Regions from separate parts of the Caballeronia sp. LjRoot31 genome, predicted to be linked through region 2. Evidence: predicted binding sites of a transcription regulator. Region 2 holds the regulator's gene; each other region holds the start of a gene.
What was found. The regulator LexA, encoded in region 2, represses DNA repair genes until DNA is damaged. The targets are predictions, from matches to a motif close to ACTGTATNNNNATACAGT.
Positions count from the first base shown of each region.

Region 1 (7,558 bases), on a different contig from region 2:
GCACGAGTTGCGACGGGGAGTAGAAACCCATCGGTTGCGAATTCAGCATGGCCGCAAGAAACGCCGCCGGTTCATGCCGTTTCAACCAACTGCTGATATACACAAGCAGCGCGAAACTCGCCGCATGGCTTTCAGGAAAACCATATTCACCGAAGCCCTTGATCTGCTCGAATATGGCGTCTGCAAAGTCCTTTTTATAACCGTTCCTGGTCATGCCACTCACAATGCGATCGTAGTATTTCTCCAGTCCGCCTTTGCGTTTCCAGGCGGCCATCGCGCGGCGCAATTCATCGGCTTCACCGGCAGTGAAATCGGCGGCGATCATTGCGATCTGCATGACCTGTTCCTGAAAGATCGGCACGCCCAAGGTTCTGTCGAGTGCGACCCGCAGGTCGTCGTTTGGAAAACTCACCGGCTCCAAACCCTGACGCCGTCGCAAATACGGATGCACTGCGCCGCCCTGAATCGGACCGGGCCGCACGATCGCGACTTCGATCACCAGATCGTAAAACTTCTTCGGCCGCAGTCGCGGCAACATCGACATCTGCGCACGCGATTCAATCTGGAACACGCCGATCGTGTCCGCCTGCGAGATCATCTCGTAGGTGGCTTCATCGTCACGCGGAATGTCCTGCATCTCGAAGCGCTCGCCGTACTTCTCCGAAACCATATCGAGCGTGCGTCGAATGGCCGAGAGCATGCCGAGCGCGAGCACATCGACTTTTAAAAGCCCCAGCGCTTCCAGATCGTCCTTGTCCCACTGGATCACGCTGCGATCCGGCATAGCCGCATTTTCGACAGGAACCAGCCGCGTGAGTTTCTCCCGGCTGATCACAAAACCACCCGAATGCTGCGACAGGTGCCTCGGAAAATTCAGCAATTGCGCGGCCAGCGACGCCCACGACTGAATCAACGCATTCTCCGGATCGAGCCCGGATTCGGTGAAGCGTTGCAGCAGGTCCTGACCGTTATCGAACCACTGATGCGACTTCGCGACGCGATCCACAATCTGCGGATCGACCCCCAGCGCCTTGCCCGTTTCACGCAATGCACCACGCGGCCGATACGTCGACACCGCCGCCGCAATCGCCGTGCGATCACGACCATATTTACGATAGATGTACTGGATCACTTCCTCGCGCCGCTGATGTTCGAAGTCGACATCGATATCCGGCGGTTCACCGCGCTCCTTGCTGATAAATCGCTCAAACAGCATGTTGCTGCTCGCCGGGTCTACTTCAGTAACACCGAGGCAATAACACACGGCAGAGTTGGCGGCGGAACCGCGTCCCTGGCAAAGGATATTTTCGCGGCGGGCAAAACGAACGAGGTCATAGACGGTGAGAAAGTACGCCTCGTATTTCATATGCTCGATCAACTCGAGTTCATGTTCTATCTGAGCCTGCACCTTGTGCTCAATGCCGAGTGGAAAACGCCGATGCGCGCCAACATAGGTTTCCTGCCGCAAATAAGCAGCGTGGGTATATCCCTCCGGCACGATTTCGTCCGGATACTCGTAGTGCAATTCATCGAGTGAAAACGTGCAGCGCGTGAGCACATTGAGCGTTTCGCCAAGCGTGTATTCCGGATAGAGATTCGCGAGCCGCAACCTGGAGCGCAGATGTTGCTCGGCGTTCGGAGCGAGATCGTAACCACATTCCGACACCGGCTTGCCGATACGAATTGCCGTCATGGTGTCCTGCAGCGGCTTTCGCGAACGCACGTGCATCACCACGTTGCCGGTCGCCACCACGGGCACTTTGTGAAACGCGGCCACATGCTCGACGGTTCCCCGATGTATGTCATCGAGCGCGCGCTGGTGCAGCGTCAACCCAACCCACGCGCGCTGAGGAAACGTGGTGTCGAGCCATTCGATCTGGGCATCGAGCGCAGCCTGTTTTGCGGGGATAGCGGGGAAATCGGGCACGAGGATCGCGAGGCAATCCGGCATGCCACGCAGATGGGCGAACTCTTTATCGGGTCGTGCCAGATCATTCGGCGTGAGCAGGTACGCGCCTTTTTTCGACCGCATGCGGGCAATGGTGATGAGCTCCGACAGATTGCCGTATCCATTGCGGTTCGTCGCCAGCAAAATGAGTCCGAAGGCTGGCGAAAGATCCGCATTGACGAGCTTGAAATACGAGCCGATCACAAGCGGAAAATTCAGCTTCTTCGCCTCCACATGCGCGCGTACGACACCCGCGAGCGAGCATTCATCGGTGATTGCCAGACCGGCATAACTCAGTTGCGCCGCCCGCGCGACCAGCTCCTCTCCACGCGATGCCCCGTGAAGAAACGTGAAGTTGGAAAACGCGAAAAGCTCCGCATACGCGGGCAGCATGGAGAAGGTCGTATCCACGGCACATCATCCAAACAGACCGTGGAGAAACCAGCGCGGATCTTCGGCCTCGGCACTCCCGGGCCGCTCGCGATAAATCCAGTAGCAACTTTGATCGCTGGCTTGCGCGACGAAATAATCACGGCTTGTCAAACCGCCGTCGAACCATCCCGCCTCGATGCGCTCAGCCGGCGACACCAGTTTCAGCGACGACCCATAGAACGGCCGATGGCTTTTCATCATCAGTTGCAGCGGCTTTTCAAGCAGCCACGTCGGGCGCGGCAGATCGGACGGCACGGCTTCAAGCTTTTGAGGATGGGTGGTGTCGGTGACGGAGATCCATCGATTCGCCTGTTCAGGCCGGTAATCCGATGAAGGCGCCGCACGCAGCACGTTCTCGGCGCCCAATCGCGCAACCAGCAATTCCAATAAGCGGTTATGGTCTTCAGGCGAACCGCCGGGTTCGGGAAAAAGCGTCTCGGTAGGGGGTTCCGCAGGCTGTATTTTTGCGGCGCTCAGACGCATGGCGATCACCGGCGCCACGAGTTCCGTGCGGCCAAGCCGCTCCTTGAACAAGCGCAGCAGATGTTCTTCGTGCCAGGTGGGTTCGGCGAGAGCGATCTGGATAACGGTGGGGTCGATGGCATCGCGGCCGCGCTCGTGTTCCAGCGTGAGCGTGGCGTGCGTGAGCGCCAGTTGCTGCGCGCTCAGCCAGCCGCACAGTTGCACGATCAGCCGGCGCGCTGAAAACAACATGGCTTCCGCATGTTCGATACGATCGGGCAACTCGATGCGCGCGCTGAAAGCGGGCGGCACGGCCAGCCATTCATGGAGCTCGGGCGCGAGTCCATACGCGCGATCGAGCGAGTCCAGCAGCGCGACGCCACAGCGTTTTTTCAGACCCGCACGCGGCAGGCGGCGAATGTCGTTCAGCGTCTTGCAACCCAGCCCGTTGAACCAGTCCGTGAAAGCCCGCACTTCCGGCGCGGCCTGGAACGGCAGCGTCCCGAGCTTGCGTTCGAGCGAATCCATTTTCAGCACGCGCCGCTTGCCGAGGTGAGCGTTCCGGGCGCTTTTGGCCAGCAGCCACGCGCCCTGGCCGGTCGGCGCTGTGCTCAGGCGCGCCGTGACGCCGATGGCATCGACAATGTTCCGCATCTGATGACACAGCCGCACGATGCCGCCGAAGAGCCGCAAGCTCGCCGTCACGTCGATAACAATGGTTTCCTCATCGCAGAGCGCGACCATGGGTGAGAATTTCATCAGCGAAAAAGCTACCTCGCGCATCAAGTCGTTTTCTCGGCTCAACTCGCGCTCGAACATGAGGGTGTCGGGCGAGAGCGTGAGGACGCCGCCGCGTTTCATGCCTACGCATACGCTGGCCTCGCGGGCACCCGGGTCTGCTATAAAAACCGTGTCGCGGTCGAGGACGACGCAGCCATGTTCAGGCCTACGCGACCAGCGTGGACGGAACACTTCCAGCGACAACCGGGGTAGATGTATGCCGACGTACACGGGCATGGGGACTCAGCAGGACAGGAGAGGGTTGCAGGGTGACGGACAGTCTTTCGGCGCGGATCGGGCCTTTGCGCTTGATGATGTCGACAGCAATACCGTCGCCGGCCGGCCGCACGCACAGCCTCAATGTGGCCGGTGACGAGTCCGCCGCGCTCGCGAGCGGGCGCACCATCAGGAACAGCGTTTCAGAGGATTGCGCGGCCATGTGCAGGCGCCGCAGCGATTCCGTGCGCGCGTATTGCTGCCAGAAGACAAGCGCGCCACAACTGCCCGTCTTGAGAATTTGCTCGGCTGACCACAATGCGTCAGCCAGTTTCGATGCGCGCACCTGGAGCAGCTTGTCGAGCGGCACACCCAGATACGCAAAAGCGAGAGAATTTGGACTATGAGGCGGTTGCACAAAAGCGATAGGGCGGCGGCTCACGGCGGCGAGCGCCGGGCGTAACAGCCTGACTTCGCCCACGCCCGGCTGCTGCACCAGCAACTCGATCAGCGTTCCCAAGGGCCAGCCGCCACCCGGCAGTTCGGCCGACAGCACGGCATAACCCGTGTCGACGGTCTGCCCCTGAGCGCGCGCGAGCTGCGACCCGCGCCACAAGGCGGGGTGGATGTCTTCGACGTTCTTGAGCAGGGCTGACATGGTAAATTTAACTGTATGGATGTACAGTACTCTACCTTGAATTTGATCGAGCCTGAACTGCCCCTTTTAAACATGGGGAGGAAAAACGGGGGAGAAATTATGTCGACTGAACGTAGTGGAAATGGTAGGGAGAATGCGCGGTGACCATCCTGGTCGGCACAGCGTCGTGGACGGACCCCACGCTGATCAAGTGCAAGCGTTTTTATCCGCCCGGCTGTTCGAGCGCGGAGGCCCGGTTGCGTCATTACGCGTCCGTGTTCCCTTTGGTGGAGGTCGATTCCAGCTATTACGCCATGCCTGACGCTGCAAATTCAGTGTTGTGGGCTGAGCGGACACCGCCCGGGTTTGTGTTCAACATCAAGGCGTTCCGCTTGTTCACGGGGCATCAGACCGCACGCGACATGTTTCCGCCGGACATACAGTCGCACCTGCCACAAAACGGCAAGACGAGCCTGTATTACAAGGATTTGCCGGGCGAGTTGCAGCAGGAATTATGGTGCCGGTACTTTGAAGCTATCGAGCCGCTTCGTGTCGCCGGCAAGCTTGGCGCAGTGCATTTCCAGTTCGCGCCGTGGGTGATCTGCAATCCCCACGGCATCCGGCATGTCGAGCACTGCGCGGACGTCATGGGCGCAATGGACGGCTACACCATGGCGGTCGAGTTTCGCAACCAGACCTGGTTCGACGAAAAGCGCCGCGATTCCACGCTGGCCATGGAACGTGAGCGCGGACTGGTGAATGTGGTGGTGGATGAACCGCAGGGGTCGAGTAACAGCATCCCCGCCATTTGGGAAACAACGCATCCGCGGCTGGCGTTGATTCGTATGCATGGACGCAATCAGGACACGTGGAATGTCAAAGGTGGGGTTGCATCGTCGTCGAGATTTCAATACGAGTACAACGATGATGAAATCGATTCACTCGCCAGCCAGGTTATCGAAATTTCAAAAGCGGTCGAACTGACGCATGTGGTTTTCAATACCAACTACGAGGACCAGGGACAGAGGAACGCGCTGAAGTTGGCGGGGGCTTTGGGTGTCGCGCATTCAGTCGACGGTTGACATCGTAATGACGATGGGAGTCAGGATAAAACGCCTGGCGCCAGCACGCCAAAGGCGATACCCGTCTCACGATGAAAAATCTTCTCGGACATGCCAAGCCTGACAGCGCACTCTGTCACGGCATAGGGTTGATCAGGTGCTTAAAAAAGCGTTTCGCATATCTGATTTAATTTTTTGCAGCAATTGCGCAGGATTCGATGAGCGATCGATAAGGCACGACCGCCTCGTCTCGCACTCCCCTCGCGATGGCTCGGGCACGGAATCGCCCCTCATCCCCTTTCCCCAAGTCTTTCTGCCTCCTGCCAAAGATAACAATTTGGTAATGCTGATGTCAGTCTCGCGCAAAGCTTGAAAGCCGATACTGATTGCAAGTGACCGAGATTGCACTGCGGCCAGATAGAAGTTGATGGCCATGCATACGTCGTATGCAAGCAAGAGCCAAAGCGGCCAGTCGTGGCTTACGAAGGTCTGTCAGCATCAACTCGAAGAAATTATTTGATCGATCGTGGAATAACAGCAATGCCGATGTGTTTGCCACTGCATGAACGCGGTAATTTAGATTTAACCAAGAAAGGAAACCGGAACGAAGATTAGCCATTTAATAGCAATTTCAAGGCTTGTCATCGCACTCCGGCAACTACAGCGTCATTCGTTTCAGGGCAAGGTTGCCCGTTAATCAATCACACTCATTGAAGGAATATCCATCATGAAAAAAGCACTTATCTGCCTCGCTCTCGCCGCTGGTGCCTTGGCCGCTCCGGTTCTCAGCTTTGCACAATCGAATGCTCCCGTGACACGCGCTGAAGTCCGCGCAGACCTGGTGCGTGTTGAACAGGCGGGCTACAACCCGGCGCGCGGTGGAGACGTCGACTACCCGGCCGACATCCAGGCTGCTGAAGCGAAGATCGCAGCTCAGAACGGCCAGCAACTGGCAACGCAAGCCTACGGCGGCGTGGCCGAGAACGGCACTTCATCGTCAAGCGCCCCGATGCACACGGCTACGCGCTCGACCTGCGTTGGTCCGGTCAGCTTTTGCAACATCTACGCAGGTGGCTAAGTGGCGCGGTTCAGGCCCTGTGCTGTCGCGGTCATTTCCATTGCCCTGCACAGGACCTGAGTTGTCATGTGGACCATCAAGCCTGGCTGGAGCATCGTCGCCGCCTGACGCAGGAGCTGGCCAACGTGGGTGAGCTGACGCAGCATCGGGCGCGGCTGGAAAGTCAGGTGATGGGCAACGAGGCGTTGTCGGCGGAAGTGATCGATTCATCCGGTCGTGTTTTGCTGGAACATAACTTGTACGCGTTTTCGATCGGTTTTATCGTGCTGATCCATCGAGGACGAGCGGTGCGTCGGCGAGCGGATCGACCGGGCTGGGACTGGCGATAGTGCGGACGATCATGGAGCTGCATGGCGGCAAGGTACATGCGAAAAGTGAGCCGCAGGGAACACGGTTCGTCCTGACTTTCCCGTTGGTCAAATGAATCCTCTGCTTTGGCCGGAATAGACGCTTGGCAGTACCCCACCACGCTTAAGGAATATGGCCGTCCCTGAAGCTTTGATACTGTACGGGCTTCATTTCCGTTGCCGTCCCTCAGCCGCAATCTGCAACACGCCGTGTACAAATCATCTCTTGTGCAGCAGGAAACGCATCAAAATACCATTCCGCCCGCGACATCGATCGTGCATCCGGTGACCCAGCCGGCGTCGTCCGAAACAGCGAAGGCGACGGCTGCGGCAATGTCGCTGGGCTGACCGACGCGCGCGAGCGGCGTCTTGGCGATAAAGAACTCAGCCATCCCTTTCGCAGATTCCGCATTCCCTTCGGTGGTGACGAAACCCGGCGCAATGCCGACCACGCGAATCTTACGAGGGCCAAGCTCCATCCCCAGCGTACGCGTCAGGGTGTCCACCGCGCCCTTGGTGGCGCAGTAGACGTGAACCATCGGATAGGGACTGTGCGCGAGACCCGAACTGATGTTGACGATCACGCCGCCCGCCGGC
Region 1 is NZ_CAXURX020000003.1:825,207-832,764, forward strand. It holds gene ACSQ8V_RS32480 (error-prone DNA polymerase) at 1-2,359, opposite strand, end outside; gene ACSQ8V_RS32485 (DNA polymerase Y family protein) at 2,366-3,859, opposite strand; gene imuA (translesion DNA synthesis-associated protein ImuA) at 3,789-4,496, opposite strand; gene ACSQ8V_RS32495 (DUF72 domain-containing protein) at 4,637-5,557, shown strand; gene ACSQ8V_RS32500 (DUF4148 domain-containing protein) at 6,264-6,614, shown strand; gene ACSQ8V_RS32505 (hypothetical protein) at 6,683-6,943, shown strand; partial or broken gene ACSQ8V_RS32510 (ATP-binding protein) at 6,850-7,038, shown strand; gene ACSQ8V_RS32515 (SDR family NAD(P)-dependent oxidoreductase) at 7,207-7,558, opposite strand, start outside.
Region 1: the regulator LexA is predicted to act here: its motif matches at 4,507-4,524, upstream of imuA (translesion DNA synthesis-associated protein ImuA).

Region 2 (7,558 bases):
GGCGAGCGGAATCAGCACCACGAGGCTCAAATACGCCACCGTGATGCCGAGCGTCAGGCCGAAGCCCGGCAGTGCGCTGGGCTTGCGGAAAGTGAAAGTCGTCATGCGTGAATCATCCAGTTCCGCCGCGCCGCGGGGACGGCGCTTCGGGGTCGAGCTTCGGGTTGGTTTCATGGCCGTCTATGCGGCCATCGTGTTATTTCAGCCTTCTTTTACGACTACAGCACCGCGAGCGCATAAGCGCCGGCAGTGCTGCCCTTCATGCCGCCGTGCTTACTGCGGCTGATAGATCGAATCGAACACGCCGCCATCGGCGAAATGCGTCTTTTGTGCGTTGGTCCAGCCACCGAACGAGTCGTCGATGGTGTAGAGCTTGATCTTCGGGAACTGCTTCGTCAGCGCAGCGGGAACAGCTGTGGAACGCGGCCGATAGAAGTTGCGTGCCGCGATTTCCTGGCCCTCCTCGCTATACAAATATTTGAGGTACGCCTCGGCCAGCTTGCGGTCGCCATGACGATCCACGACCTTGTCGACTACCGCGACCGGCGGCTCTGCCAGGATGCTCACCGAAGGCACGACGATCTCGAACTTGTCCGAACCGAATTCCTTCAATGACAAGAACGCCTCGTTTTCCCACGCTATCAGCACGTCACCCTGTCCGCGCTGCACGAAGCTGGTGGTCGCGCCCCGCGCGCCCGAATCCAGCACGCCGGCGTTCTTATAGAGCTTGGTTACGAAGTCCTTGGCGGTCGTCGCGTTGCCGCCCGGCAGATGTTCTGCATAGGCCCACGCTGCGAGGTAATTCCAGCGCGCGCCGCCGGATGTCTTCGGATTCGGCGTCACGATGGACACGCCCGGCTTGAGCAGGTCCGGCCAGTCCTTGATCTGCTTCGGGTTGCCTTTGCGAACGAGAAACACGATGGTCGATGTATACGGCGACGCGTTGTCCGGCAAGCGCTTCTGCCAGTCCTGGCTAACCAGCCCCTTGGCTGCGAGCGCATCAATGTCATAGGCCAGCGCCAGCGTCACCACATCTGCCTGCAAACCGTCGAGAACCGAGCGAGCCTGACCACCGGAGCCGCCGTGCGATTGCTTGAATGTGACGGTCTCTCCGGTTTCAGCCTTCCATTTCTTGCCGAAAGCCTGATTGAACTCCTGGTACAACTCACGCGTCGGGTCATACGACACGTTCAGGAACGACGTGTCGGCGTGCGCTTGCGCGATCATGCCCGCGGTCATCCCGGTCACCGACGCTGCCCCGATCACCGCCGTGGCAAACAGCTTCCTTGCACGTGCGCCCCACCTCGAATTCTGACTCAGCATTACCCCGTTCCCCGTCTTATGTGGTTTGAGCAGCCGAGTCTATCGACGAGCTTTCATTATTAAAAATAATTGTTATTCATTCTTTTAGATCAAAAAGTGCTAATGACGGCTGGAAGCGGCGTTGCGGCCATCAAACAGCCGTTGGAGCACCCTGTTTACAGGCTCTGTATGGTTCTGACGACGTCGAACTTAAAGTAAAGCTTGAAAAGCGCTGAATACTGTATAAAACTACAGGCATCTGTTCATCCATACAGTGGACGACCAGCCATACAAGGGGCAAAAGCACGTGACCAAAATGAGCAAACTGACTGCGCGGCAGCAAGAGGTTTTCGAACTGATCCAGCGCGCGATCGAACGCACGGGGTTTCCGCCCACGCGCGCCGAGATCGCAGCCGAACTTGGTTTTAGCTCCGCTAATTCCGCCGAAGAGCATCTTCGGGCGCTGGCGCGTAAAGGGGTGATCGAACTGGCGGCGGGTTCATCGCGCGGCATTCGTTTGCTGACCAATGGCGGCCTCGACGAAGGGCCTCATCAGTTCACGTTGCCCCATGCCAGCATCATGCAATTGTCCTTGCCGCTGGTCGGGCGCGTGGCGGCCGGCAGTCCGATCCTCGCGCAGGAACACATCTCCAAGCATTACGCCTGCGACCCGGCGCTGTTCTCCAGCAAACCGGACTATCTGTTGAAGGTGCGCGGTCTTTCCATGCGCGACGCAGGGATCTTCGACGGTGATCTGCTCGCTGTGCAGAAGAAAAACGAGGCTAAGGACGGGCAGATCGTCGTGGCGCGACTTGGCGACGACGTCACGGTCAAACGGTGGAAACGTCGTCCAGATGGCGTTGAACTGATCGCTGAAAATCCTGATTACGAGAACATCTTCGTCGCGTCAGGCAGCGACGACTTTGCGCTGGAAGGTATTGCGGTCGGGTTGATTCGTTCCGGCGAGCTTTGATTTCTGCAAGGTTTTCAGCTTCTGCTTTGATGTCTGCTTGTTGATTTCTGATTTGCAGGGCGGCGGGGTTTCCGGGTATTCCGGGTGTTCCCCGGCCGCACTGCACTTGAATTCCGGCCCTATAAAGCGTGACGGACATCGCACTCGCGATGAACCGGTGCGCGTCCTATTGTCATCGGTCATCGGAGAAACATCATGGAACGATTCGCCCGGTTGTTTTCTGCTTCTTTTTTATCCGCATCGTTCGCGCCGACAGCACGTGCACCCCTGTCGTTTCGGCAATTCCGCGAGTTCGGCCGTTTGCGGCATCTGCGCTCGCTGATCTCCTGCAAGACACCGAAGCCAGCAGACACCCCCGATCTCTTCGACGAACTGCCCGTCCTGCCCTCGCGGCAGCCGGCGTTCGCCCGGGTATCGCTGAGTGCATCGGTGCATACGCAGGCCGAGCAACGCGCGCCGGTGCGAGTGTATCGCGGTGAATCGCGGGTCATCATGGTCGGCAATATTGAAGCGGTGTCGCGCATGATCGACCGTTGTATCGACGAGGAGCGGGCCGGCGTTGAAGGCGGATTGCTCGCCTGATTTTTTCGAAGCAATGAGATTCGCGGGGATAATTCTGGCGCTGTTGCGGTCCATCCAGGGGTTGAGGCTTCTTTGGCCTCTGCTCTTGCATTCGAGCCGCATCCACCTCATCAGCCCAAAGGCGCCTTAGCGTATGTCCCTGTCCCGTACCAGCAAGTCCGTTGTTATTACGTTGTTGGTTGTTGTCGTCGTGGCAGTGCTCGGTGCGATCTATGCGTCGCCGTACATCGCGCTCGACCGGTTGAAACGCGCCACCGACGCCCGTGACGCTCAAACTGTGAATCAGTACGTCGACTTTCCGCTGCTGCGTGAAAGCCTGAAGGACCAGGTCGGTCAGTTGTTGACCCGAAAGATCGACATACAGAGGAGCGGCAATCCGTTAGCGATGATCGGCGCCATGATTGGCGCGGCGCTAATCGGCCCGCTGGTCGATTCGTATGCAACGCCAGACGGCGTGGCGGCTATTCTCAATGGCATACCGCCACGGGGCGATCCGGGCGAGAAACCGCCGGTTCCGTCCGAGGCGAGCGGCGCTGTTGTCGCTACCCCGGGAGCCGCGCCCGTCGTAGCTTCACCGTCCGCACCGAAACCGCCGCCGCAAACCACGGCGGGGTATCGAAGTTTCGATACTTTCGCGGTGAATTACCAGCATGGAACCGGCGACGCACGCTATTCGGCCATTCTCCGGCGCTACGGGTTGTTCTCGTGGAAACTGGTCGCGGTGGAGTTGAACGACGGCTAGGCGAACCATCAACTTTCCCGCAATAACAACGGGACTATCCGCCCAATTGCTGCTGCCTAGCGGCTGGCTGGCCGGCTGCTTGGCGACTTGCTGGTTGAAAGCGGCACCAGCTTAGCCGCTTTCAACCTCAGCAAACCCGTCGCAGCATCAAACACTGGCCTCGGCTTTCGCGGGCATCGCCGCATGCGCGGCGTCTTCCTGCTCAGCTGATGTACCCGTCGGCGACACCGCCACCAAAATGCTGCAAGACACCCGATCCATCAGCGGCGTGTTACCCGCGCCCATCCACCAGCGCGCAAGACCCGTGCGGCACCGATGTCCCACCACCACCAGATCCACCTGCAGGCTCTGCGCGAGTCCGGCAATTTCGTCGATAGGATGGCCGAACGCAAAGTGGCCCTGCGCCGGCACGCCCCGCTCGGTCAGCCATTCCACGCCTTCGCGCAAAATGTCCCGGGCGGCATCTTCGAAACGGCCACATGCCATATCGGTGAGGAGGCCGGCACTTTGGGCGATGCTGGAGCGCATATCGACAACGGCGAGCACATGCGTTTCGGCTTTCAGGTCGAGCGCGAGGTTCGCGCCGTCACGTAATGCCTTACGCCCTTCGCGAGAGCCGTCGTAACACAACAGGATTTTTCGATAGCTCGCCATGGTGGTTCTCCGCGCTGCACAACGGCAGCAAAGGGCATCAAAAAAACGGTCGTCAAGTGTTGCAGATTCTGCCCCGTGGGCCGGGCGGGCGACAAAACCCGGGCCGCGTTGCTTTCATCATGGTGCGTCGCTGAAACGGTGGCAACGATGGAAAACGCTAATGCGGGCCGGTTGCTCGCGAAACGCCAAGCGGACACCGTGCCAGGAACGTCAATCCCTTGATGGGCGGACTTTCTAGCGCTTAATCAAGGCGTCGCGAAAGCGTCCGACGACCGCAAATCACCTCGCGTGCGCGCCCGCAGTGCAGGTCGCGAGGGTCGGACGCGCCTCGTTGGTGCAATCGATTAAACTAGTTAGCTTGTCTTGAGACCGAACTTCCGACCCAACACCCGAGTTTGCGCATGTCAGATGCAGCAGTGTTACCCAGCGACGCAACCCGCACGACCGCCGCACCGCCAAATCCGGCGATCGAATTTATCGACGTCGAAAAACACTACGGTGACAAGACGGTCGTGAACGGCCTGTCGTTCCACGTCCAGCCCGGCGAGTGTTTCGGCCTGCTTGGACCCAACGGCGCGGGTAAAACGACCACGCTCAAGATGCTGCTCGGCCTGACCGCGCCCGATGCGGGCACGATCCGTCTCGTCGATGAACCGATCCCCTCACGCGCCCGCTACGCCCGGCGCCGTGTAGGCGTGGTGCCGCAATTCGACAACCTCGATCCGGACTTCACCGTCCGCGAAAACCTGCTCGTGTTCGGCCGGTATTTCGGCATGAGCGGCAGCGAGATTGAGGCCGTGGTTCCATCGCTGCTCGAATTCGCTCGGCTGGAAAGCAAGGCAAACGCGCGGGTCGGCGAGTTATCGGGCGGAATGAAGCGGCGGCTGACGCTGGCGCGCGCACTGGTCAACGATCCCGACGTGCTGGTCATGGACGAACCGACCACCGGACTCGATCCGCAAGCGCGGCACCTGATTTGGGAACGGTTGCGCTCACTACTTGCACGCGGCAAGACAATCCTGCTTACCACGCATTTCATGGAGGAAGCCGAGCGGCTTTGCGACCGGCTGTGCGTAATCGAAGAAGGCCGCAAGGTGGCGGAAGGCAAACCCGACGACCTGATCCAGCGGGTCATCGGCTGCGACGTGATCGAGATCTACGGTCCCGATCCGCAAGCTCTTCGCGAAGAACTCCTGCCGTTCGTCGGACGCATGGAAATTAGCGGTGAGACGCTGTTTTGTTACGTCGATGACCCTGCTCCCGTGCATCAGCGGGTAAAGGGACGGCCCGGCGTGCGTTATCTGCACCGGCCGGCCAATCTTGAAGATGTGTTTTTGCGCCTGACCGGGCGCGAGATGGTGGACTGATCCATGTCGAGCGAACCGAATGTGAACGCCGCTGAGTCCCCTGCGCATACGGCCCGCCCGGAGGGGAAGCCGCAACGCAAGTCTCATCGTGAGCCGTTCCTGAGTGCGATGCCCGCGAACGCATCGAACTGGATGTCGGTCTGGCGGCGAAATTATCTCGTCTGGAAAAAGCTCGCGATTGCGTCCATGTTTGGCAATCTTGCCGATCCGATGATCTATCTGTTCGGCCTGGGCCTCGGGCTCGGCCTGATGGTCGGCCACGTGGACGGCGTCTCGTACATCGCGTTTCTCGCCGCGGGTACGGTAGCGTCAAGCGTGATGATGTCGGCGAGTTTCGAGGCCATGTACTCCGGCTTCTCGCGCATGCATGTGCAGCGCACGTGGGAGGCGATCATGCATACGCCGCTCACGCTGGGCGATATCGTGCTCGCGGAAATTGTGTGGGCAGCAAGCAAGTCGGTGCTCTCGGGGGTCGCGATCATGCTGGTTGCCGGCGTGCTCGGCTACGCGAGTTTTCCGACGATGCTGTATGCGTTGCCCGTGATCGTCCTGACTGGTTTGGCATTTTCCAGCACGGCGATGATCGTGACGGCGGTGGCGCCAAGTTACGACTTCTTTATGTTCTACCAGACGCTCGCGCTCACGCCCATGTTGCTGCTCTCCGGCGTGTTTTTCCCGCTCACGCAGTTACCGGCGGTGGCGCAAAACGTCTCGCTGTTGTTGCCGTTGTCGCACGCGGTCGCGCTGATCCGGCCCGCGATGCTCGACCGGCCGGCAGAACATGTAGTGCTGCATGTGGCGGTGCTCGCGGCGTATGCGATCGTGCCGTTTTTTATCTGCGCGGTGCTGTTTCGTCGACGGATGATGCGTTAAAGAAATGATCGAGATACAGACCGCTCCAAGCCGTTGTACTCAAAAAAAGCCCGTTCCAACGTGAGTTGGAACGGGCTTTTTAACGTCCTTCAATCCGCTTGCCGCTGCGGAAAAAGCAGCGGAAAAATCAGATCACTTCAGTCCTGGGCTGAACTCCTTGTGGCCGCCAAACCCGAACCGCATCGCCGATAGCATCCTGTCGGCGAACGAATTCTCCTCGCGCGACCGGAACCGCGCATACAGCGCCGCCGACAACACTTGCGCCGGCACCGCCTCCTCAAGCGCCGCCTCAATCGTCCAGCGCCCTTCGCCGCTATCGGCCACTTCGGCGGAGTATTTATCGAGCGAGCTGTTCCCGGCCAGCGCACCCGCGGTCAGATCGAGCAGCCACGACGACACCACGCTGCCGCGCCGCCACACCTCGGCAACGTCGGCTATATCGAGATCGTAGCGTTGCGCCTCGGGCAGATCCGTCGACGACTTGTGCTTCAGGATGTCGAACCCTTCCGCGTACGCCTGCATCAAGCCGTACTCGATCCCGTTATGCACCATCTTCACGAAATGACCCGCCCCCACCGGCCCTACGTGCATATAGCCGTTTTCCACGCGTGCATCGCGACCCTCGCGGTTCGGCGTGGCGGGGATATCGCCGCGTCCGGGCGCGAGTACCGACAAAATCGGATCATGCCGCTGCACCACGTCCTTGTCGCCGCCGATCATCATGCAATATCCGCGCTCCAATCCCCACACGCCGCCGGATGTGCCTACATCGACGAAATGGATGCCCTTCTCTTTCAGCTTCGCTGCGTGGACGATGTCGTCCTTATAGAAGCTGTTGCCGCCGTCGATGATCGTGTCGCCCGCTTCCAGGATTTCGTAGAGATCGTTCAGCGAGTCTTCGGTGATCTTGCCCGCCGGCAACATCAGCCAGACCGAGCGGGGCGCAGCAAGTTTCTTCACGAGATCGCCCAGGTCGGCGGCGCCGGTCGCGCCGTCGGCTACGACCGCCTGCGTCGCTTCGGGCGCGTGGTCGTACACCACGCACGTCTGCCCGCCGCGCATCAA
Region 2 is NZ_CAXURX020000001.1:1,713,563-1,721,120, reverse strand. It holds gene cysT (sulfate ABC transporter permease subunit CysT) at 1-105, opposite strand, end outside; gene ACSQ8V_RS07595 (sulfate ABC transporter substrate-binding protein) at 274-1,323, opposite strand; gene lexA (transcriptional repressor LexA) at 1,619-2,275, shown strand; gene ACSQ8V_RS07585 (hypothetical protein) at 2,471-2,857, shown strand; gene ACSQ8V_RS07580 (DUF2939 domain-containing protein) at 2,991-3,599, shown strand; gene ACSQ8V_RS07575 (universal stress protein) at 3,747-4,253, opposite strand; gene nodI (nodulation factor ABC transporter ATP-binding protein NodI) at 4,655-5,620, shown strand; gene ACSQ8V_RS07565 (ABC transporter permease) at 5,624-6,493, shown strand; gene gnd (phosphogluconate dehydrogenase (NAD(+)-dependent, decarboxylating)) at 6,626-7,558, opposite strand, start outside.

Region 3 (7,558 bases), 990 kb from region 2:
GGCCGCGCGCGGTGGGGGATTTCGCTCAGCGCCGGGGTTGGGGTCGTAGCGCCAAAATTTCCGCCGGCGCCTATTCGTCGATATCGATAAATTCGTCGTCGCCAGCTTTCAGCACTTTCACGATCGTCCCGCCGTTGAATCCCCGCGTGGCGAGAAAGCGCGCTTGTTTCGCACGTTCGGCCGGCGTCGTCGGCGGTTCGCCGAATTTCTTGCTCCAGACCTCGCGAGCACGAGTGAGTTCGGTTTTCTTCAACTCGGCGCCAGCGTCCTGAATCAACGTTTCGTCGATACCGTTGCGCTTCAACTCATTCACGATCCGGCTTGTGCCAAGACGAGTGCCCCGCCGATGAACAACGCTCTCCACAAATCGCTCATTCGACAACCACCCTTCTTGTTCAAGCGCGTCGAGCAAGGTATCGAGGGAATCGCCTTCGCCGAGATGCGGCGTCAGCTTGCGCGACAATTCCGTGCGGCTATGTTCACGGCGCGATAAATAACCCAGCGCACGACCGCGTAACGATAATTGCGGCCCCTTTCGCTTGGAATCGCCCGTTGCCGATGACTTTCCGCGTCCGGTAGAGCCGCGCGAATAAACCGGTTCGGCGTTTTGGCTTTCGCTAACTGCATCCGCTGCAGATGGCACGCACTGTTCGAAGGACTCGAATGGATCGGCTACGTCAATGCCTGTTTCTCGCTCGACGCCCGGAGAAATAACTGCAGGTTTCGATTGCGATTTCCGGGCAGCTTTTGCCGGAGCGGCCTGTGATTGAACAAGTGACTGTGCCTGTTCCAGGACCGCCCGAGCGCGCTTTAAGCGTTCCTCGGCATCGACCGCGTCCAATCCAGTTGCCGAATCAGGCTGCGCGGGTTCAAATTGTTGATGGTCGACTTGCGGCGCAACCGCAATGTCGGCGATTTTGGCGCTGTTCTCATCAGCGAGCTTTGCCGGCTTCGGCGAATTACGACGACTGGTTTGTCGATCGGTGGACCGTTCGAAAACATCCACGCCGTCAACAGGCTGAGGCAAAGATTTGCCACGCGTAGTCGAACCGGCTGCTTTGCGCCCCGATAACCCGCCACGTCCAAATTTACTGCGATCACTCGATCGCTCGTATTCAGCCGGGGCCTCTGCCGACGCACTCTTCAAAGATGACCGCGCCGCCCCCCCACCACCGAACGATCCACGCTTCGGATACGCACGATCACTCGACCGTTCGAACACCGGCTCGCTGTCCTGCTGTGTGGTTTCACCCGCTTCCTGCAGACTCGCGGCGATCGCCTCAGCCTTGCTGCTGCCAGACGACAAACTTGAACCGCCGGGTCGCCCAAAGCTGCTTTTCCTGGCGAAGCTACTGTTACCGCTACTGCTACTCCCAGCACTCTTGCCGCTGGAAAACCCGCCACCCTTATTAAACCCACCGCTTCCGCTCTTCTCGCCGGAAACTCCACCGCCCTTCGAGAAGCTGTTTCCAAACGAACGACGCGCCGGAGCAGATCCCTCCACACCGACGCGTTCGCCTGCTGCTGCGCGGTATCGATCGCTGCTTCGTTCGTAGCGGTCGACTCCTTCCTCGGCGCTGAGACTTTCGTCTTCGTCGCTTATGGACTTCGAGCCGTCCGGATCTTCCTTTACGTCCTGCTCCGCGTCACGATTTGAATCGCGACCGGTCTTCGATCCGAACCGGCTCTTGCTGCGCATCATCTTTTACCGCCTAAAACTCATTCTTCTTCATCCGCCACTTCGGCAACACCCGGAGCGATTGCGTCGGCCATTGCATTGACGCCCAGCGACTCGCGAATTCGATTTTCGATTTCACGCGCCATTTCAGGATTCTCACGCAGGAATTCGCGTGCATTGTCCTTACCTTGACCAATCCGTTCGCCGTTATAGCTGTACCAGGCGCCCGCTTTATCGACGAGCTTGGCTTGCACGCCCAAGTCGATGATTTCGCCCTGACGCGAAATACCTTCGCCGTAGAGGATGTCGAAGATGGCTTCGCGGAACGGCGGCGCAACCTTGTTCTTCACCACCTTCACGCGGGTTTCGTTGCCGATCACTTCGTCATTCTTTTTGATCGAGCCAATACGGCGAATATCCAGGCGCACCGATGCGTAGAACTTCAGCGCGTTACCACCCGTGGTGGTTTCCGGATTGCCGAACATCACGCCAATCTTCATGCGGATCTGGTTGATGAAAATCACCAGGCAGTTCGTACGCTTGATCGTGCCGGTCAGCTTGCGCAGCGCCTGCGACATCAAACGTGCTTGCAAACCAGGCAGCGAGTCGCCCATTTCGCCTTCGATTTCAGCCTTCGGCACCAGCGCCGCAACCGAGTCGATCACGATCATGTCGATGGAACCCGAACGCACGAGCGCGTCGCAGATTTCCAGCGCCTGCTCGCCCGTGTCCGGCTGCGAGATCAGCAGGTCCGACGGACTCACGCCAAGCTTTTGCGCGTAACCGATGTCGAGCGCATGTTCCGCGTCAATAAACGCTGCCGTGCCACCGACCTTCTGCATCTCCGCAATCACTTGCAGCGCCAGCGTGGTCTTGCCCGACGATTCCGGACCGTAGATTTCCACCACGCGTCCACGCGGCAAACCGCCGACGCCCAATGCAATATCCAGTCCGAGCGAACCGGTCGAGACCACTTGAATGTCTTCAATGGCTTCGCCAGCGCCGAGCCGCATGATCGACCCCTTGCCGAATTGCTTCTCGATCTGCGCGAGCGCGACGGCCAGCGCCTTGCTCTTCTCTGCAGACATCCCGCCCGGGCCTTTCTTGCTATCTTCCATGAATCGTCCTTTGCTATGATGAACGGCGTCTGGCGCATGCCCTTGGGAGTTTTTTCCCGGCTGGGCGCACTGCTGCAGACACTGTATAAAAAAACAGGTGTTTTTGCAAGTCCGATCGAAGCGCGTAGTTTCAGCGCCACGTTCGACCCCTGCAGGACACCACTACACCTGGAGACCGCCGCGCCGGGCGAATTGCGGTGCCGGCAATGCTTTTTGCGCACACTACGATGCGAATCCTCATTGCCGAAGACGACAGCATACTCGCGGACGGTCTCATTCGATCACTCCGCCAATCGGGCTATGCCGTGGATCACGTGCGGCACGGCGTGGAAGCCGACACTGCCCTTTCGCTCCAGACTTTCGACCTTTTGATCCTCGATCTGGGCCTGCCGATGATGTCCGGCCTGGAGGTCCTGAGACGCCTCAGGGCACGCAATTCCCAGATGCCCGTGCTCATCCTGACGGCCGCCGACAGTGTCGATGAACGCGTCAAGGGCCTCGACCTCGGCGCCGACGACTACATGGCCAAACCGTTCGCGCTGAACGAACTCGAAGCCCGCGTGCGCGCCCTTACCCGACGGGGCGCGGGCGGTGGCCCCACCGTCGTCAAGCATGGCGCGCTCGCGTTCGATCAGGTCGGACGCATTGCGTCTATCAACGACCAGGTGATCGAGTTATCGGCACGCGAACTCGGCGTGCTTGAGGTCCTGTTGCAACGGGTTGGCCGGCTGGTCTCGAAGGAACAACTCGTCAACCACCTTTGCGAGTGGGGTGAGGAAGTCAGCAACAACGCGATCGAAGTCTATGTCCATCGGCTAAGAAAAAAAATCGAGCCCGGCGGCGCGCGGATCATAACCGTTCGCGGGTTAGGCTATAGCCTTGAAAAAGCCGTTGCCGCGGTAGCCGCTTCTGTACCTTCTACCCCGGCAAATACCGACGAGCCTGCCTCGCCCAGCCCGCAGTACAAGTAGCAAGTAACCACGAGTAAACACGCCATGGGCTCGCCAGCATCCCCCGAGCGCGCCGCTCCGGCGTTGCGCGAGCTGTCACCCCTTTCGCCCGATTTGCCCGAAGCCGACCCCGACGCTTCTCGCGACGCGCGTTACGCGAACCCGTTCGCGCCGCCCGACGAGCTCGAGCCCGACGGCGAGCCCGCGCCGCGTTCTCTGTTCGGCGAAATTCTGGACTGGATGCTCGCGCCACTGCTGCTCTTGTGGCCCATGAGTATTGCGGTCACGTATCTGGTTGCCAAGTCGATTGCCAACGGGCCGTTCGACCGCGCGCTTGAGACGGATGCCTACGTGCTCGCGCGGCAGATCGCGCCGGTGAATGGCGTCGCGGAATTGCGGCTGCCGAACGCCACGCGGGACTTCCTGCGCGCGGATAACGTGGACAGCGTGTTTTTCCAGGTCCTGGGGACGCGCGGTGAACTGGTGGGCGGCGACGCCGATATGCCCTTGCCTCATGACGATGATCGGCCACAGCCCGGCATCGTGGAATTTCGTGACGACGTGCTGCGCGGCAACGACATTCGCGTCGCTTATACGACGGTGGAGGCGCCGACGCTCGCTCATCCGGTGCTGGTCCAGGTGGCCGAGACGCTCGATAAACGCAGCCAGTTGGCCAACGACATCATCAAGGGCGTGATCCTGCCGCAGTTCGTGATTTTGCCGTTGGCTATCGTGCTGGTCTGGTTCGGGTTGTCGCGCGGGCTTGCGCCGCTGCATGCCCTGCAAGCGAATATTCGCGCCCGGCGTCCCGATGATCTTTCACCGCTCGAAGCCAGCCGCGCACCGCCGGAAATCGCGCCATTGGTGGCGTCGTTTAACGATCTGCTCAACCGGCTCGAGCAGAACATGCAATTGCAGAAGCGGTTCATAGCCGATGCCGCGCATCAGATGAAAACACCGCTCGCCGGCTTGAGGACGCAGGCAGAGCTGGCGTTGCGGCAGGATGTATCGGCAGAAGTGCAGCGTTCGCTTGAACAGATAGCGACGAGTTCCGAGCACGCCGCGCGGCTGGTGACACAACTGCTCGCGCTGGCTCGGGCGGAGAACCGGATGTCGGGGCAGATTTTTTCGCGCGTGGAGTTGACCGATCTCGCGCGGCTCGCCGTGCGCGACTGGGTGCAGGCGGCGTTGGCCAAGCGGATGGATATTGGTTATGAGGAGCCGCCGCATCCGGTCGAGGTTGAAGGCAACGCGGTGATGTTGCGCGAAATGCTGTCGAATCTTATCGATAACGCCATTCGCTATACCCCGCCCGGAGGGCGAATCACGGTCCGCGTGCGCACCGACGAGTCCGACACGCGGCACGTCTTTCTCGAAGTGGAGGACACGGGGTTGGGCATTCCTGAAGCGGAACGCACGCGTGTGGTTGAGAGGTTCTATCGCATTCTTGGCCGTGAAGGCGATGGCAGCGGACTCGGTCTTGCCATCGTCCGGGAGATCGCGACGATGCACGGCGGCACGCTCGATATTGACGATCACGTGTACAGCGAAGCGCCGCGGCAAGCCGGAACGCTTGTCCGAGTGGGCTTAAAGCGGGTTTATCCTGCCCGGGACAAACCCTGATCGCAGTTCGCCCGGCATTTTTGCACGACCCGATTTAGACGGATGTTAGCTAATTTATTGATGCAGAAGAACGAATATTTGAAGACGTTAGATCAATAACAAGATAACGAAGCGTCTTAACGCCCACCCGCTCGGCGTCAGAACGCCGTAAGTTTTCCCTCCAATAATCGTTGCACGGCGCTGCTATCCGCGGATGCCATTCAAAGATCAATACAGGAGACGACTTCATGGCAACGGTCGAGGGGCGCATTTCCCACGCACCGATGACGAGCGAAGAACGGCGCGTGATTTTCGCGTCATCGCTAGGCACGGTGTTCGAGTGGTATGACTTTTATCTGGCGGGCTCGCTTGCTATCTATATAAGCAGGACGTTCTTCTCCGGCGTCAATCCGACGGCCGGTTTCATCTTCACCTTGCTCGGCTTTGCGGCGGGTTTTGCCGTGCGGCCGTTCGGCGCGATAGTGTTCGGGCGTCTCGGCGATATGGTCGGGCGCAAGTACACCTTCCTCGTGACCATCGTGATCATGGGTCTTTCCACGTTCGTGGTCGGGCTGCTGCCCGGATACGGCACGATCGGGATTGCCGCGCCTGTGCTCTTCATCGCGATGCGGCTGCTGCAAGGGCTCGCGCTCGGCGGGGAATATGGTGGGGCTGCGACTTACGTGGCTGAACATGCGCCTGCCAACAAGCGCGGCGCGTGGACGGCGTGGATCCAGACCACGGCGACGCTTGGGCTTTTCATCTCGCTGATCGTGATCTTGCTTGTACGGAGTTCCGTCGGTGAGGAAACGTTCGGTGCCTGGGGCTGGCGTGTGCCGTTCCTGGTGTCGATCCTGCTGCTCGCCGTCTCCGTGTGGATTCGGTTGAAGCTGCACGAATCGCCAGTGTTCGAGCGCATCAAGGCGGAAGGCAAGACGTCGAAAGCGCCGCTGACCGAAGCGTTCGGCCAGTGGAAGAACCTGAAGATCGTGCTGCTTGCGCTGTTCGGGCTGACGATGGGACAGGCCGTGGTTTGGTATACGGGCCAGTTCTATACGCTGTTTTTCCTGACGCAGACGCTGAAGGTTGATGGCACCAGCGCCAACATCATGGTGGCGGTGGCGTTGTTGATCGGGACACCGTTCTTCCTGTTCTTCGGGTCGCTGTCGGACAAGATCGGGCGCAAGCCGATCATCATGGGCGGGTGCCTGATTGCCGCACTGACGTACTTTCCGCTCTTTCACGCGCTGGCTCATTACACCAATCCGACGCTGGAAGCCGCGACGGCCAAGGCGCCGATCAGCGTGATAGCCAACCCGGATGAGTGTTCGTTCCAGTTCAACCCGGTGGGGACATCGAAGTTCACGACCTCCTGCGATATTGCCAAGGGCGCGTTGTCGAAGGCTGGTTTGAACTACGAGAACGTGGCAGCGCCGGCTGGGACGATCGCGCAGATCAAGGTGGGCGACACCGTGGTGGATACGTTTGACGGCAAGGCCGCCGATGCGAAGGAGAAAGGCGCCGCGTTCGACAAGACGCTGGCGGGCACGCTGAAGTCGGCGGGTTATCCGGCGAAGGCTGACCCGGCGCTGATCAACTGGCCGATGGCGATTGTCGTCCTGACCATCATGATGATCTACGTGACGATGGTTTATGGGCCTATCGCCGCGATGCTGGTTGAGATGTTCCCGGCGCGGATCCGGTATACGTCGATGTCGCTGCCTTATCACATCGGCAATGGCTGGTTCGGCGGGTTCTTGCCGGCGACGGCGTTCGCTATCGTGGCCGCGAAGGGGAATATTTTCTCGGGGCTGTGGTATCCGATTGTGATCGCGTTGGCCGCGTTCGTGATCGGGATGCTGTTTGTTAAGGAGACGAGGGGGACGGCGGTTTATGACTCGGATTGAGGGGCCGCCCGCTGGATCATTTTGTCTCTAGGAATGAGCCTGGAAGGGGTTGACAGGTTTCGCAACCCTCTTCATAATCTCGATCTCTTGGCGAATTAGCTCAGCCGGTTAGAGCGACGGAATCATAATCCGCAGGTCCGGGGTTCGAATCCCTGATTCGCCACCAAGTTGTAAAGAAAGCCGCTGCTTCGAAAGAAGTAGCGGCTTTTTGTTTGGCTGCGTGCTGCCAGTTCTTGATGGTTATAGCCTTTTTGACTATGTGGGTGAGCAGGCCGAGAACGCGTCTTGCGTTCTGGTCAGGGC
Region 3 is NZ_CAXURX020000001.1:719,465-727,022, reverse strand. It holds gene recX (recombination regulator RecX) at 71-1,702, opposite strand; gene recA (recombinase RecA) at 1,720-2,796, opposite strand; gene ACSQ8V_RS03040 (response regulator) at 3,024-3,767, shown strand; gene ACSQ8V_RS03035 (sensor histidine kinase N-terminal domain-containing protein) at 3,792-5,369, shown strand; gene ACSQ8V_RS03030 (MFS transporter) at 5,597-7,255, shown strand; tRNA gene ACSQ8V_RS03025 (tRNA-Met) at 7,345-7,421, shown strand.
Region 3: the regulator LexA is predicted to act here: its motif matches at 2,877-2,894, upstream of recA (recombinase RecA).